DNA from 3 places in the Streptomyces sp. NPDC021080 genome. Region 2 is predicted to be linked to each of the others. Evidence: riboswitches for the same ligand, from Rfam matches in the RefSeq annotation. Region 2 holds a riboswitch; each other region holds the start of a gene.
The links. Region 2 has a riboswitch for thiamine pyrophosphate ahead of thiO (glycine oxidase ThiO). Riboswitches for the same ligand answer to the same signal wherever they lie in the genome.
Positions count from the first base shown of each region.

Region 1: another riboswitch for thiamine pyrophosphate. It lies ahead of thiC (phosphomethylpyrimidine synthase ThiC); the one in region 2 lies ahead of thiO (glycine oxidase ThiO).
Region 3: another riboswitch for thiamine pyrophosphate. It lies ahead of ACH4S8_RS24855 (thiamine ABC transporter substrate binding subunit); the one in region 2 lies ahead of thiO (glycine oxidase ThiO).

Region 1 covers NZ_JBIRQM010000009.1:225,467-230,840, reverse strand. The annotation lists gene ACH4S8_RS23600 (LysR family transcriptional regulator) at 1-412, opposite strand, end outside; gene ACH4S8_RS23595 (VOC family protein) at 599-994, shown strand; gene thiC (phosphomethylpyrimidine synthase ThiC) at 1,050-2,870, opposite strand; TPP riboswitch at 2,863-3,019, opposite strand; gene ACH4S8_RS23585 (YibE/F family protein) at 3,091-4,614, shown strand; gene ACH4S8_RS23580 (SsgA family sporulation/cell division regulator) at 4,697-5,134, opposite strand; gene ACH4S8_RS23575 (IclR family transcriptional regulator) at 5,236-5,374, opposite strand, start outside.
Region 2 covers NZ_JBIRQM010000007.1:220,707-226,080, reverse strand. The annotation lists gene ACH4S8_RS19275 (thiazole synthase) at 1-152, opposite strand, end outside; gene thiS (sulfur carrier protein ThiS) at 156-356, opposite strand; gene thiO (glycine oxidase ThiO) at 353-1,519, opposite strand; TPP riboswitch at 1,517-1,629, opposite strand; gene ACH4S8_RS19260 (hypothetical protein) at 1,682-2,059, shown strand; gene ACH4S8_RS19255 (NAD(P)/FAD-dependent oxidoreductase) at 2,092-3,330, shown strand; gene ACH4S8_RS19250 (Rv2175c family DNA-binding protein) at 3,395-3,766, shown strand; gene thiE (thiamine phosphate synthase) at 3,858-4,517, shown strand; gene metF (methylenetetrahydrofolate reductase [NAD(P)H]) at 4,646-5,374, shown strand, end outside.
Region 3 covers NZ_JBIRQM010000010.1:121,406-126,779, reverse strand. The annotation lists gene ACH4S8_RS24875 (hypothetical protein) at 1-429, opposite strand, end outside; gene ACH4S8_RS24870 (CPCC family cysteine-rich protein) at 918-1,250, shown strand; gene ACH4S8_RS24865 (DUF4262 domain-containing protein) at 1,468-2,010, opposite strand; gene rlmN (23S rRNA (adenine(2503)-C(2))-methyltransferase RlmN) at 2,327-3,433, shown strand; TPP riboswitch at 3,529-3,634, shown strand; gene ACH4S8_RS24855 (thiamine ABC transporter substrate binding subunit) at 3,759-4,817, shown strand; gene ACH4S8_RS24850 (ABC transporter permease) at 4,928-5,374, shown strand, end outside.

The DNA of each region.
Region 1 (5,374 bases), on a different contig from region 2:
GCAGACTCGCCCGGGAGTTGGACAGCTGGACCTCCCGCACGTCGACCCGGCATTCGGGGTGCCGCTCGCCGAACAGGGCGACCGCCTTGAGGAGCGCGGGTGCCGTCCACTCGCCGAGGAAGGCGGCCCGCAGCTCTCCGGTGATCCCCCGGCCGGCGTCGGCCGCTCTTCGCAGGGCCGCTTCCATCCCGGCGACCAGGGGCGCCAGATCGGCCGCCAGCTGCCGGCCGATCGGGGTGAGCCGGACCGAACGGCTGGTGCGTTCGAAGAGCGGTCCGCCGACTCTGCGCTCCAGCGTCCTGATCACCTGACTGACCCTCCCGGTCGTGATCCGCAGCCGTGTGGCGGTCCGGCCGAAGTGCAGTTCCTCGGCCAGCGTCAGAAAGGCCTCGGTCTCCAGTCGCTCCAGCATGAATCCCCCGGCGTTAAATCTGGCTCAACAGTCGTGTAGCGATCTTGCCTTGATGGCATCCGTCCCGCGGCGGATCGTAGAGGCGTCCACCGGGCTTCGGGAAAAGAACCGAGCCCGGCCGTGCCGACGAGATCGACCCGCCCTGTCCAGCGCGTGGCTCCGCCACGCCGTCGCCCTGGAGACGACATGACCACCCTGCGCGTGAAGGCCTTCGACCACCTGGTCCTCAACGTCGAGGACGTCGAGCGGTCCCTGGAGTTCTACATCGGCCTTCTCGGCCTGGAACCCGTACGCGTCGACGCGTGGCGGCGCGGCCAGGCCCCGTTCCCGTCGGTGAGGGTCACCGCGGAAACCATCATCGACCTGGTCGCCCATGCCCCTGAGGGGTCCAACGTCGACCACATCTGTCTCACCGTGGAACCGCTGGACTGGGACCAGGTCATCGCGTCGGGATCCTTCACCGTGCTCGAGGGGCCGGTGAAACGCTTCGGTGCGCGGGGCAGCGCCACCTCGGTCTACGTCCAGGACCCGGACGGCAACACCGTCGAGCTGCGCTGGTACCCCGAGGACGTCACACCGTGAGCCTGCCGAGGACGCGGTCCGGGGGCACCCCCGGACCGCGTCCTCGTGGAGCGGCTCAGTCGGCCAGCGGCAGGTACACGCGGTTGCCCGCCTCCGCGAACTCCCGGGACTTCTGCAGCATGCCCGCGGAGATCTCCTCGGCCGAGGCTCCCTCGGCCACGTCACCGCCGAACCGTTCGTTGATGTTCTGGCTGATCTTCATCGAGCAGAACTTCGGCCCGCACATGGAACAGAAGTGGGCCGTCTTGGCGGGCTCGGCCGGCAGCGTCCGGTCGTGGAACTCCCGCGCCGTGTCCGGATCGAGGGCCAGGTTGAACTGGTCCTCCCACCGGAACTCGAAGCGGGCGTCGGAGAGCGCGTCGTCCCATTCCTGCGCACCCGGGTGCCCCTTGGCGAGGTCGGCGGCATGGGCCGCGATCTTGTAGGTGATGACGCCGGTCTTGACGTCGTCACGGTCGGGCAGGCCCAGGTGCTCCTTGGGCGTGACGTAGCAGAGCATGGCCGTGCCCCACCAGGCGATCATCGCGGCACCGATGCCGGAGGTGATGTGGTCGTACGCCGGCGCGACGTCCGTCGTCAGCGGGCCGAGGGTATAGAACGGAGCTTCATCACAGATCTCCTGCTGAAGGTCGATGTTCTCCTTGATCTTGTGCATCGGGACGTGCCCCGGGCCTTCGATCATCGTCTGTACCTGAAAACGCTTCGCGACCTTGTTGAGTTCCCCGAGCGTCCTCAACTCCGCGAACTGCGCGGCGTCGTTGGCGTCCGCGATGGAACCCGGCCGCAGCCCGTCGCCGAGCGAGTAGGTGACGTCGTACGCGGCGAGGATCTCGCAGAGCTCCTCGAAGTTCTCGTACAGGAACGACTCCTTGTGGTGCGCGAGGCACCAGGCGGCCATGATCGAGCCGCCGCGCGAGACGATGCCGGTCTTGCGGTTCGCGGTGAGCGGCACATACGCCAGGCGCACCCCCGCGTGGACCGTCATGTAGTCCACGCCCTGCTCGGCCTGCTCGATGACGGTGTCCTTGTAGATCTCCCAGGTCAGTTCCTCGGCACGACCGTCGACCTTCTCCAGTGCCTGATAGAGCGGCACGGTGCCGATGGGTACGGGGGAGTTGCGCAGCACCCATTCCCGCGTGGTGTGGATGTTGCGCCCGGTGGACAGGTCCATGACCGTGTCGGCGCCCCAGCGGGTCGCCCAGGTCATCTTCTCGACCTCCTCCTCGATGGAGGAAGTGACCGCGGAATTGCCGATGTTGGCGTTGACCTTCACGAGGAACCGCTTGCCGATGATCATCGGCTCGATCTCCGGATGGTTGACGTTCACGGGCAGGACCGCCCGGCCTGCGGCGATCTCCTCCCGTACGACCTCGGGATCGACGTTCTCCCGGACCGCCACGAACTCCATCTCGGGCGTGATCTCACCGCGCCGCGCGTAGGCGAGCTGGGTGACCGCCTGTCCGGGGCGCCCCCGGCGCGGCTGGCGCGGCCGGCCGGGGAAGACCGCGTCGAGGTTGCGCAGTCCTCCACGCGGGGACGTGTGCTTGATCCCGTCGTCCTCGGGACGGACAGGGCGGCCCGTGTACTCCTCGGTGTCCCCACGGGCGATGATCCAGCTCTCGCGCAGCGGCGCCAGCCCCCGGCGCACATCGGTGTCGATCGTCGGATCGGTGTACGGGCCGGAGGTGTCGTACAGCGTCACGGACTGCCCGTTGGTGAGGTGCACCTGGCGGACCGGCACCCGCAGATCGGGGCGCGTACCCCCGACATAGGCCTTGTGCCAGCCGATGGACTTTCCGTCCCCGCCGTTCGCGAACGGCGGGGAAGCCCCGTCCGTCCGGCTGGAGGCAGGCGTGCGTACATCCTTGTCGGTCATGAGACCTACTCCCTACGCCGGCATTACCCGGTAACAGGTTCAGCGGTCGACGCAGCGGCTTCCGATCGCCGATGTTTCATGTGAAACATCGCGAAGACGGAGGTCAGCGCCCTCTCAGCCCGGTGCTCCGAGCTCCCGCGTGTGCAAAGGTGCCTCCACGCTAGCGTCATGTCTGGCGCGGTGAACAGGGGGCCCTTGACGTTCTTGCGATGATCGGGCGGTGACGACGACCCGGCAGCACCCGTTCCCCTCGTCCGAGCCACCGCGGCGCCCCGGCTCCGACGGCGGCCGCGGGCATGGCTCCGGCCACGGCCCTGGACATGAGCACGAGCACGGGCACGGGCACGGGCACGGGCATGGACCGGGCAGTGATCACCTCGGCTTCGACGACGGGCACGGGCCGGGTCCCCGGCGCGGGCGCGACGAGCCCGCGAGCGGTGGGCACGGACATTCCCACAGCCACGGTCCCGCCGCGCCGGTCTCCAAGCATCTGCGCAAGGTCATCGCCGCGGTACTGATCCCCTTCGCGGCCGCGGTCGCGGTGGGTCTCGTGGTGCTGTGGCCCGGCGGCGCTCCTGCCCACGAGCGCACCGGTGTCGGCTTCGACCGGCAGACCCAGCAGGCGACGGTCACGAAGATCGACCAGGTGGACTGCAAGTCCGTCAACGCCTCCTCGGGGTCCGCGACGGCCGCCGGCTCCGCCGCCGGGGGTTCCTCCGCCCGGCGCGGGACGACGGGGGAATGCAAGAAGGCGACGGTCCGGATCGACACCGGAAAGGACAAGGGCCGCACCTTCACCGAGATCGTTCAGCCTGATCAGTCACGGCAGTTGCACCAGAGCGAGAAGGTCGTCGTCGCGTACGAGCCCTCCGCCCCCAAGGACCTGCAGTACTCGGTGACGGACGCCAACCGGAAGCTGCCCCTGACGCTGCTCTCCGTGATCTTCGCGGTGGTCGTCGTGGTGATCGGCCGCATGCGCGGTGTCATGGCACTGGTCGCCCTGGCCATCAGCTTCCTGATCCTCAACTTCTTCATCCTGCCCGCGATCCTGCAGGGCTCGAACCCGCTGCTGGTGGCCGTTGTCGGGTCCAGCGCGATCATGCTGATCGCGCTCTACATGTGTCACGGTCTGTCGGCCCGTACCTCCGTGGCGGTGGTCGGCACCCTGCTCTCGCTGGTGCTGATCGGCCTCCTCGGCTCGGTCTTCATCGACTGGGCCGTACTGACCGGCAACACCGACGACAGCACCGGCCTGATCCACGGTCTGTACCCGTCCATCGACATGAGCGGCCTCCTGCTGGCCGGCGTCATCATCGGTTCGCTGGGTGTCCTGGACGACGTGACGGTGACGCAGACGTCCGCTGTCTGGGAACTGCACGAGGCGAACCCCACGATGGGCCGGCGCGGTCTGTACCGCGCGGGCATCCGGATCGGCCGCGACCACATCGCGTCGGTCGTCAACACGCTCGTCCTGGCCTACGCGGGCGCCGCACTGCCGCTGCTGCTGCTCTTCTCGATCGCGCAGAGCAGCGTGGGCACGGTCGCCAACAGCGAACTGGTCGCCGAGGAGATCGTGCGCACGCTGGTCGGGTCGATCGGTCTGGTCGCCGCGGTGCCGGTGACGACCGCGCTGGCCGCCCTGGTGGTCGCCGCGGACCGCGTGGGCGGCACGGCCGTCCCCGCTCAGCCCGCGGCCGCCGGGACGCCGGCCCGGAGCGGGAAGGGACGTCGCCGCAAGCACTGACCCGTCCCGCAGAAACCTTGAAACCGTCCTGCACCGGCGGCCCTTGTGAGGAAGCGTTACTCCGCTCCCGGCCGCCGAGGCTTCAGCCCGCGCTCTGCTCCTCCGTGAGAATGCGGTCGAGCACGGCGTCGAGGGACGTGTCGAAACCCTCGAGGGAGCGTTCCTGCCCGAGCGGAACGAGCCGGTCCGTCCGGTCGAGGAACGCGACGAGCGGCGCGGTCCCGGACCGGAACAGCGCGTGATCGCCGCCGACCTGAAGCCGGATCAGCACCTCGCCGAGCGCCTCCGGTTCGGCCGGAGCGATGTGCACATCGCCGTCACCACAGGGCCTGCCCACCCCGTCGATCAGCAGTTCTCGCCCGAACACCCAGGTCACAGGCGCGTCGCCGGGCAAGTGGAAGGTCAGCCGCACGGCATACGGATCACAGGTCTCGTAGCGCAGCTCGACAGGAATGCGAAAGGAGAGCTCCTCGGACACGAGGAAGCTCATCATGACCTCTGCCTGTACCGACTCGCGCATCGCCTACCCCGTCGTTTGCCGTCGACTGGCCAGGAGTCGTCCCACCTGACACTGCTGGAAATATTGCTCAACGTACATGTCGCATTACAAGGAGTGAGTTTTCAGATACTGATAGAGATGGCGAGTGTTGTTAGCAGTCCGCCGACCTCGCTCTGCAGCCTCCGCGCCACGGGCATCAGCCGCTCACCCTGGTGGGACGGGAGGGAGAAGGCCACCGCCGCGGCCGAACTGCCCGCGGTG
Region 2 (5,374 bases):
GCGTCCACGCGCCGCATCGCGACCGTCGTCAGCTCCGTGCCGGACGCCACCAGGGCGCGCTCCAGCACGTCGAGGCTGGGTGCACCGCCCGTACCCATGATCAGCCGGGACGCGTAGGTCGTACCACCGAGGACGAAGGGATCGTCTGCCACGGGTCAGCCTCCTTGGACGGCGGTGAGGACTTCGACGCGGTCGCCCTCGGCGAGCGCGGTGGACGGCCACTGCGCGCGCGGCACGACGGTCTCGTTCAGGGCGGCGGCCACCCCGGACGACGAGGCGGTGAGGGTCGCGACGAGCGCGTCCAGAGCGGTTCCCGCGGCGATCCGCCGGCGCTCCCCGTTGACGACGACGTTCATACGTGCAGCTCCGTGCGGGCCGTGGCGCCGAAGCGCAGGGGGGTGAAGGGGCGGGCTTCGGCGGGGAGTTCGCCGGTGGTCAGGACGTGGGCCATCACGTCGCCGGTCACCGGCGTCAGCAGCACGCCGTTGCGGTGGTGGCCGGTGGCCAGCAGCAGTCCGTCCAGCGCGGTCGGGCCGAGCAGCGGCGCGTTGTCGGGCGAGCCGGGGCGCAGCCCCGCGCGGGTCTCCGTGAGCGGCAGCTCCGTGATCCCGGGGACCAGCTCGTGGGCGTCGCGCAGCAGCTCGTACACGCCGCCCGCCGTCACGGTGGTGTCCCAGCCCAGCTCCTCGCTGGTCGCGCCCACCACGAGCTCGCCGTTCTCGCGCGGCACCAGGTAGACGTGGCTGCCGCGCACCACGGCCCGCACGGTGCGGTTCAGGAAGGGCGCGTACCGCGGCGGCACGGTCAGCCGCAGCACCTGCCCCTTGACCGGGCGCACCGGCGGCACGGCGTCGTCCGGGATCCCCGCCAGACGCCCGCTGAGGCTGCCACCGGCGAGCACCACCCGGTCCGCGCCGAGTTCGGTGCCGTCCGTGGTCACGATCCCGGTGGCCCGCTCCCCCGCGACGGTCAGACGCTCCGCCCAGGTCCGGTGCACGGTCACCCCGGCCCGCTCGCACGCGGTGACCAGGGCGGCGGCGAGGCGCCGCGGGTCGATCCGGTGGTCGCCGTCCACCCGCAGACCCCCGCGCACGCCGGGCGCGAGCATCGGCTCCAGACGGCGGCACTCACGGCCGCTCAGCCACTCCGACTCCAGCCCCGAACGGACCTGCAGCGCGTGCAGTTCCCGCAGATGGGCGCGGTCGTCGGCGTCCAGCGCGACGGCCAGCGTGCCGGACCGGCGGTAGCCGAGGTCCTGGCCGGTCGCCTCGGTGAGCTCGGCGGCGAAGTCCGGATAGCGGCGCGCCGAGGCGAGGTTGAGGCCCAGCAGGGTCTCCTCGCCGAAGTGCAGCTCGGTGACGGCGGCCAGCATCCCGGCCGCGACCTGGGCGGCCCCGCCGCCCGGCCCGGGGTCCACGAGCGCGGTGGTGAGCCCGCGCTGCGCGGCCCGCCAGGCCGTGACCAGACCGATGATCCCGCCCCCGACGACGAGGACGTCCGACGAACGTGCAGACGACATGGGCGTCCAGCCCCTCCCTTCGCCGGCATGACCCGGATCAGGTTCGTACGGTCGGAGGCCGTCCAGCCTCCCTCTCAGCCCGGTGCGTCCGGGCTCCCGCGAGTGCTTTACGTTGGCCACCCTAGCCCGCCCCCGTCCGTCTCAGTAAGGGAGCCTCCGCCCATGGCGCGACCGCTCGACGGCCTCGTCCTCGCCCCCGTCGCCGACCAGGCCCCGGGCCAGGTGGGCACCCGCACCCGGTTCGCGTACCACGAACGGGACGGCGTGGTCTGGGCCGACTACGCGGGCGGCGACGTCGTCCGAGGACACCTCGTGGGCACCCGCGAGGGTGACCGCCTCGACTTCCGGTACGTCCAGCTGGGGCACGACGGGACCACCGCGTCGGGCCACTGCGTGTCCCTCGTCGTGGAACTGCCCGACGGGCGGGTGCGGCTGGAGGAGACCTGGACGTGGGAGTCGCGGCCCGGCGCCGGGACGAGCGTGGTCGAGGAACTGCGCGAGACCGGTCGTGTGGAACAGGTCACCGAGCACGTCCGCTGACTGACGGGTTGTCAGGTGCTTATGGTGATCGGGTGAGCGATCAGACGCAGGCACAGTCCCAGTCGCACGGGCTCACGGCACGGCGGGTCGTGGTGGTGGGCGCGGGCATGGCCGGGGTGCAGACCGCGGTCGCCCTGCGCGAGCAGGGCTTCCCGGGCACCGTCACCCTGATCGGCGCGGAGCCGCATCAGCCCTACGACCGGCCGCCGCTGTCCAAGGCCGTCCTGCTGGGCAAGGCCGAGGGCTCCGCCTTCGACGTCGACTTCGAGGCCCTGGACATCGACCTCAGACTGGGCAGCGAGGCGCTCGGCGTGCGCCCCGGCGACCATGAACTGGACACGGACGGCGGACCCGTCCCGTACGACGTCCTGGTCGTCGCCACCGGCGCCGAACCGATCCGGCTCCCCGGCGCCGAGGGCGTGCCCGGGGTGCATCTGCTGCGCACCCTGGACGACGCCGACCGGCTGCGTCCCGTCCTCGCCCGGCAGCACGACATCGTGGTGGTCGGCGCGGGCTGGATCGGCGCCGAGTTCGCCACGGCGGCGCGCGAGGCGGGCTGCGCCGTCACCGTCGTCGAGGCCGCCGACCGGCCGCTCGCCGGGGCGCTGCCGGCCGAGGTGGCCGCGCCGATGGCCGCCTGGTACGCGGACAGCGGGGCCTCGCTGCGCACCCACGCGCGCGTGGAGCGCGTCGAGCCCGGCGCCGTGATCCTGGACGACGGCTCCCGGGTGCCCGCGGACGCCGTCGTGGTCGGGATCGGCGCGCGCCCCGCCACCGCCTGGATCGCCGGCTCCGGCATCGAACTCGGCGCCCACCGGGAGATCGTCGCCGACGACCACCTGCGCACCTCCCTGCCGGACGTCTACGCGGTCGGCGACTGCGCCTCCTTCCCGTCGGGACGCTACGAGGAACGCCTGCTCGTCCACCACTGGGACAACGCCCTCCAGGGCCCGCGCACGGTCGCCCTGAACATCGTCGGCCAGACGCCCGCCGCCTACGACCCCGTGCCGTACTTCTGGTCCGAGCAGTTCGGCCGTTTCGTGCAGTACGTCGGCCACCACGCGCCCGCCGACACCCTGGTGTGGCGCGGCGACCCCGCGGGCGCCTCCTGGTCGGTGTGCTGGCTCCGCGAGACGCGGCTCGTCGCCCTCCTGGCGGTGGGCCGCCCGAGGGACCTCGCCCAGGGCCGCCGCCTGATCGAGGCGGGTGCCATCATGGACCCGGAGCTGCTCGCGGACCCGTCGAGGCCGCTGAAGGGCGCCACGGCCTGATCCCTCGCACCGGGTCGGACGCCCTCGGCTTCCGACTGTCGGTCCGGGATGGCAGGCTTGTCCCGTGACCGAGATTGACGCAAAGACCGATGCTCTCGTCCCCGCCTGGCTCACCCTCCCCGACATCGCCGAACAGCTCGGCGTCGAGGTGACGCGCGTCCGGCAGCTGGTCAAGGAAGGCCAGCTGATCGCCGTACGCCGTGGTGAGAACCGCGCGCTGCACGTCCCCGCCGATTTCATCGACGTGGCCGAGCAGAAGGTGGTCAAGGGCCTGGCCGGCACCCTGACCCTCCTGCGGGACGACGGTTTCTCCGACGAAGAGGCCCTGGAGTGGCTCTTCACCCCCGACCCGACCCTGCCCGGCACCCCCGCGCAGGCCCTGAGCGAGAATCGCGGCACGGAGGTGAAGCGCCGCGCCCAGGCGCTCGCCGTCTGAACCAGTTCGAGACCGTCCGGCACGGGGAGCGCGGCGGCGGGACCATCCCGGCCGCCGCGCTCCCCGCGCACCGACAACGGGGGACCCACGCATGCCCGAGACCGCCGCCACGACCGCGCGGGACCGCCTCGCCGACGCCCGCGTCTACCTCTGCACGGACGCCCGCAGGCGCCAGGGAGACCTGCCCGAGTTCCTCGACACGGTCCTGGCGGGCGGCGTCGACATCGTGCAGCTGCGCGACAAGGGCATGGAGGCGGGGGAGGAGCTGGAGCACCTGGAGGTCTTCGCGGACGCCTGCGCCCGGCACGGCAAGCTCCTCGCGGTCAACGACCGGGCGGACGTGGCCCACGCCGCCCGCGCCGACGTCCTGCACCTGGGTCAGGGGGACCTCCCGGTTCCCGCGGCCCGCGCGATCCTCGGCGACGAGGTGATCGTCGGCCGCTCGACGCACGCCGCGTCCGAGGCCGAGGCCGCCGCCGTCCAGGAGGGCGTGGACTACTTCTGCACCGGCCCGTGCTGGCCCACCCCCACCAAGCCCGGCCGCCACGCACCCGGACTCGGTCTGGTCCGCCACACGGCCGCCCTCGGCACCGCCCGTCCCTGGTTCGCGATCGGCGGCATCGACCTCGGCCGGCTCGACGAGGTGCTCGAAGCGGGCGCCCGCCGCGTCGTCGTCGTACGGGCGATCACCGACGCGGACGATCCGGGCGCGGCGGCGGCGGAATTCGCGAAGCGGCTGCGCGAGGCGTAGGCCCGCGGGCCGCCGGCACGGAGCGTTCCGGCGGGGCCGCTGTCCGAGGGGTGGACAAGAACCCGGCAGATCGGACAAATGCCAGCGGTTCGGTTGGGTGACCGACTCCCTCTGGCTAACCTGCGAGTATGGCCCTCGGATCCGCTTCCACCAGGACTGACCGCGCACGCACCGTGCGCGACATGCTCGCGACCGGCAAGCAGACCTTTTCCTTCGAGTTCTCGGCGCCGAAGACCCCCAAGGGCGAGCGCAACCTGTGGAACGCCCTGAGGCGGGTCGAGGCCGTGGCCCCGGACTTCGTCTCCGTGACCTACGGAGCCGGCGGCTCCACGCGGGCCGGCACGGTCAAGGAGACCGAGCAGATCGTCCTCGACACGACCCTCACCCCGGTCGCACACCTCACCGCGGTCGATCACTCCGTCGCGGAACTGCGCAACATCATCGGGCAGTACGCGGACGCGGGCATCCGCAACATGCTCGCCGTGCGCGGCGACCCGCCCGGCGACCCCATGGGCGAGTGGGTCCCGCACCCCCAGGGTCTGACCTACGCGGCCGAACTCGTGCGCCTCATCAAGGAATCCGGCGATTTCTGCGTCGGGGTGGCGGCCTTCCCGGAGATGCACCCCCGGTCCACGGAGTGGGACCTGGACGTCTCGCACTTCGTCGACAAGTGCCGCGCCGGCGCCGACTACGCGATCACGCAGATGTTCTTCCAGCCGGAGTCCTACCTCCGTCTGCGTGACCGGGTGGACGCGGCGGGTTGCGTGACGCCGGTCATCCCCGAAGTCATGCCCGTGACAAGTGTGAAGATGTTGGAACGGCTGCCCAAACTCTCGAACGCTTCGTTCCCGGACGTC
Region 3 (5,374 bases), on a different contig from region 2:
CCAGCCGGAGCAGGTGCCCGCAGTGATCGTCTTGGTGTCCCAGTGGCCCAGGCAGACGCGGAAGCGGATCGTGGCGCTCTCGGTGAAGTCCTTGTTCTTGTAGCGGTAGGTGGAGACGCCGTCAGCGTTGAAAATGCTGCCCCAGCGGCTCCCCACTTCCCAGTCCACGACGGCGGAGGAGCCGTCCGATTTCCCGTCGTAGACGAGGAACCAGTCGCCGGGAGGGGAGAAACAGGCCTGGTAGACGATGTCGCCGTCCTCCTTCTTGTTGGCGCACTTCACCCACTCGACTTCATTGGCGTAATCCTTGGCGGTCGCGCGCTCGATCTCACCACCGACGGCGTTTGCCTGGGTGACGGTGAGGAGAAGGGCGGAGGAGAGGGTGCCTGCGACGGCGCCTATGCGCTTGAGGCGGCGGTTCTTGATCACGCGATTCCTTCTGTGGATCGTGCCCAACTAGGCTTGTACAGCGAGGTGTTGACAAGCCAAGAGGCTAGCCACGACGGATGTGTCGATCAAGCACCTGTTCGATATGGTCACTTGACCGAGAGGGGGAACGCCACCTGACGGAGGCGTCCCCCGCGCGCTCGGGACTGCGAACGTGAAGGACGCAAACCTCTTGGTTCCACGCCTGCCGGGTGCTCCCGGTCAAGTTCCGCCGGACGGGACCTGGTTGGCGCCTCACCTCGGAGGCCGGAGGAACGACGCCGGTCCGGAGTACCCCCGACACCTCGGCAGCCGCAACAACCTCGCCGCCGTAGTGGCGTAGCGAGTGCGGGCCCGGGTGGAGAACGGCAACACGCTGATGGGCCGGTCGGCCCCGGGACGTCAGGCGGACACGGGCCGGCGGCTCTCCAGGTTTGTGCGACAGGGGTCCCGAGTGTTCTGAGCACCGATGCGGCAGTGACAATGCCGCCATGCTGGAACCCTTCATGAACGTTGTCGGTGGACCCGAAGACGGGCCGTACCGGTGCCCCTGTTGCGGCTACCTCACCCTGGGGCAACGAGGGGGCTTCGAGATCTGCCACGTCTGTTTTTGGGAGGACGACGGTCAGGACGAGCACGATGCCGATGAGGTCCGAGGTGGCCCGAACGGTTCGCTGAGCTTGACCAGGGCTCGGGAGACCTTTCGAACCGTCGGAGCTTGTGACCCCCGATTCACCCAGTCGGTTCGTGACCCGATCCCGGAAGAGCGTCCGGACAGCGGCCGGAGCTACGGCACCGGGACTCTGAAAAGCGCGTGGGAGTGATCTGCCCGTGCCCCTGCCGTGCCCGTTCGGTCGGGAAACAGCGGGGAGCCGCGGTCGCCGACGGACAACGCCCACGAGAACGGCTCCTGACCGAGTTACCTGGTCAGGAGCCGTTCACCTGCGGTGGGTGTGGGATCTGAACCCGCGGCGACTCGCGCCGCGACGGTTTTCAGGATCGCTCGAGCGGGTCGGCCCGACCATGGAGATTCCATCGACCTCACGTGATTTCGGTCCACGGGCCGGTGGTCTCCTCCTTTGGAATCCAGAGCAGTGGTTGCCCCGTGCGGCAGCGCTCGTCCGCTCCCTCTTCCCAAGGGAAGCGCCCGGCCTTGTCCGGCCAGAACAGCTGCGTGATCGGCAGCGGCGGGGTCTGGTAGAAGTCGATGCCTGCGCCGAAGAAGTCGTGGTACCAGCTGGGATGTACGGGCCGAATGGCCACGTCGTAGCCGTTGAGGACGTCTCCCCGGCGCTGGTCGGGCTCGAGCGGGTTGCCGTCACGTATCGCTGCCCCAGCGGCGTTCACCACGCGCATCGCGGTCTGCGACGGCAGGCCGAACACGCTTACCTCGGGACTGCGCAGTGTGTGCCAGAGACCGATGGAGTAGCCCCAGTCGCCGGGGGCGTCACCGCCGGCCACGCCCATGACGTGCCAGCCGAAGTCCGCGACGCTCTTGGCTGTGCGGCTGTCGCGTTCCTCCGACACGGGGCCGCCCCATTCCGTCGGGGCGCAGAGGAGGCAGAAGCAAGAGGCGTCGTCCATCCGAGGAGAATATGCCTGCTCGGACAGGAGGCCGTTTCCCGGGACAGGCGTACGGCAGCGAAGCACCGCAACCCCGGCAGCCGCCCCCGACCGGTAGCGTCCCTCCGGGGCTGTCGTGCTGCGCCATGGGGAGTCCGCGGACGATGTGGTGAGGGAGCGCATTGATCTTTGAGCGCACGTGGCGCGGACAGCGACCGCTGGGCCGTCTCTGGGCCGTGAAGCGTTGACCGACGGTGACAGGGGACGCCGGAGGGTGACAGGTCCCTCGTCCATCTGACCTGGGCGGGGTCAAACGATCTGCGACACTGGTAACGCCATGCCTAAGCCCGGAGAACTCACCTTTGTCGCGCCGCGCGGAGCCAAGAAGCCGCCGCGGCACCTCGCCGATCTCACGCCCGCCGAGCGCAAAGAGGCGGTTGCCGCGATCGGTGAGAAGCCGTTTCGTGCCAAGCAGCTCTCGCAGCACTACTTCGCCCGGTACGCGCACGACCCCGCCGAGTGGACGGACATCCCGGCCGCCTCGCGCGGCAAGCTCCAGGAAGCGCTGCTTCCCGAGCTGATGACGGTCGTCCGGCACCTGTCGACCGACCAGGACACCACCCGCAAGACCCTGTGGCGGCTCTTCGACGGCACGCTCGTCGAGTCCGTGCTGATGCGCTACCCGGACCGGGTGACCATGTGCATCAGCTCGCAGGCCGGCTGCGGGATGAACTGCCCGTTCTGCGCCACCGGACAGGCCGGCCTCGACCGGAACCTGTCGACCGGCGAGATCGTGCACCAGATCGTCGACGGAATGCGGGCGCTGCGTGACGGCGAGATCCCCGGGGGGCCGGCGCGGCTGAGCAACATCGTCTTCATGGGAATGGGCGAGCCGCTCGCCAACTACAAGCGCGTGGTCGGGGCGATCCGGGCCCTGACCGACCCCGAGCCGGACGGCCTCGGGCTCTCGCAGCGCGGTATCACGGTGTCGACGGTCGGGCTGGTCCCCGCCATCAACCGGTTCTCGGACGAGGGCTTCAAGTGCCGGCTCGCGATCTCCCTGCACGCCCCGGACGACGAGCTGCGCGACACCCTCGTCCCCGTGAACACGCGGTGGAAGGTGCGCGAGGTGCTGGACGCGGGCTGGGGGTACGCGGACAGGTCAGGGCGGCGTCTGTCCATCGAGTACGCCCTGATCCGCGACATCAACGACCAGGCGTGGCGTGGTGACCGTCTCGGGCGGATGCTCAAGGGCAAGCCCGTGCATGTCAACCTCATCCCGCTGAACCCGACCCCGGGCTCGAAGTGGACCGCGTCGCGGCCCGAGGACGAGAAGGCGTTCGTCGAGGCGATCGCGGCCCACGGTGTCACGGTGACCGTCCGGGACACCCGGGGCCAGGAGATCGACGGAGCGTGTGGTCAGCTCGCCGCGACCGAGCGGTAGTCTGAACCGAGCCGGGCCGTCGTCCATCGCGTGGTCCGGCGGCACCATCGCCGGACATGGACATGGACCGGCATCTTTCACCGTCCGACATCTTCATATTCCGACAGGGGAGCGCCACAGCGCTGAGAGTGCGGGACAGACCGCAGACCCTCTGAACCTTGCCCAGGTCATTCTGGGTAGGAAGTTCGGTCCTTACTCAAGCTGTTGCGCCCTGCCCGGGAACCGTCAGAGGTCCCGGGCAGGGCCGCGTCTCTTCCTGGTCACCCAGGAGGAATCAGTGAGCATCACCACCACCACGACCGGCAGCGGCAGACGGTTCGCGGCCATGGCCGTCGGCCTCGGCCTCGTCGCGCTGCCCGCACTGTCCGCGTGCGGCTCGTCCGGCGCCGCCGGCTCGGGCGACTCGAAGACGATCACGCTCGTCAGCCACGACTCGTGGCTCGTGTCGAAGAACGTGCTGGCGGACTTCGAGAAGCGGTCCGGCTACAAGGTCCGCGTCCTCAAGGACGGCGACGCCGGGCAGGCCGTGAACAAGGCCGTCCTGACCAAGGACAACCCCCAGGGCGACGTGTTCTTCGGCGTCGACAACACCCTGCTCTCCCGCGCGCTCGACAACGGGCTCTTCCAGCCGTACACGGCCAAGGGAGCGGACCAGGTCCTGCCCCCGTACCGGACCGACCAGGCCAAGCACCGGGTCACGCCCGTCGACACGGGTGACATCTGCGTCAACTACGACAAGGCCTGGTTCGACAAGCACAAGATCGCGCCGCCGCGGTCCTTCGACGACCTGGTCAAGCCCGCGTACAAGAACCTCCTCGTCACCGAGAACGCCGCCACCTCCTCGCCCGGCCTCGGCTTCCTGCTCGGGTCCGCCGCGCACTACGGCGACCAGAACTGGCAGGGCTACTGGAAGAAGCTCAAGGCCAACGGCGTCAAGGTCGTGGACGGCTGGGAGCAGGCCTACAACGAGGAGTTCTCGGGGTCCGCCGGCGGCAAGAAGGCCAAGGCCGACCGGCCGCTCGTCGTCTCGTACGCCTCCTCGCCGCCCGCCGAGGTCATCTACGGCGACCCCAAGCCCGCCACGGCCCCCACCGGGGTCGCGGACGGCACCTGCTTCCGGCAGGTGGAGTACGCGGGTCTGCTCAGCCACGCCAAGAACGCCAAGGGCGGCAAGGCGTTCCTGGACTTCCTGCTCACCAAGGAGTTCCAGGAGGACATGCCGCTCAACATGTTCGTCTACCCGGTGCGTGAGGGTGCGCGGGTGCCGGCCGAGTTCACGCGGTTCGGTCCGCAGGCCAAGGACCCCGAGACCATGGCGCCCGCGAAGATCGCCGCCGACCGCGACCAGTGGGTCAAGTCGTGGACCTCGCTCGTACTGAAGTAGCCGACAGGCCCGAGGCGGCCGACGGGGCCGGTGGAACAGGAGAGGCCGGCCCCGCGGACGCGGCCTCGCGCCGCGCGCGCCGCCGAGGGAACGCGGCGCGGTTCGCCCTGATGGCGCTGCCCGTCGCGTTCTTCGCGGTGTTCTTCGCCTACCCCGTCGCCGCGATCGTCTCGCGCGGGCTCCACGGGGACGGCGGCTGGCAGCTCGGCCGGATCTGGGACGTCGCGACCCGGTCCGACATCCGGCACGTGCTGTGGTTCACCACCTGGCAGGCGCTCGCCTCGACGGCGCTCACGCTGCTGGTCGCGCTCCCCGGCGCGTATGTCTTCGCGCGCTTCGACTTCCGGGGAAAACAGATCCTCCGGGCCGTGGTGACGGTGCCCTTCGTGCTGCCGACCGTGGTCGTCGGCACCGCGTTCCTCGCGCTGGTCGGCCGGGGCGGGCTGCTCGACGACCTGTGGGGCCTGCGCCTGGACACCACGGTGTGGGCGATCCTGCTCGCGCACGTCTTCTTCAACTACGCGGTCGTGGTGCGGACCGTCGGCGGGCTCTGGTCG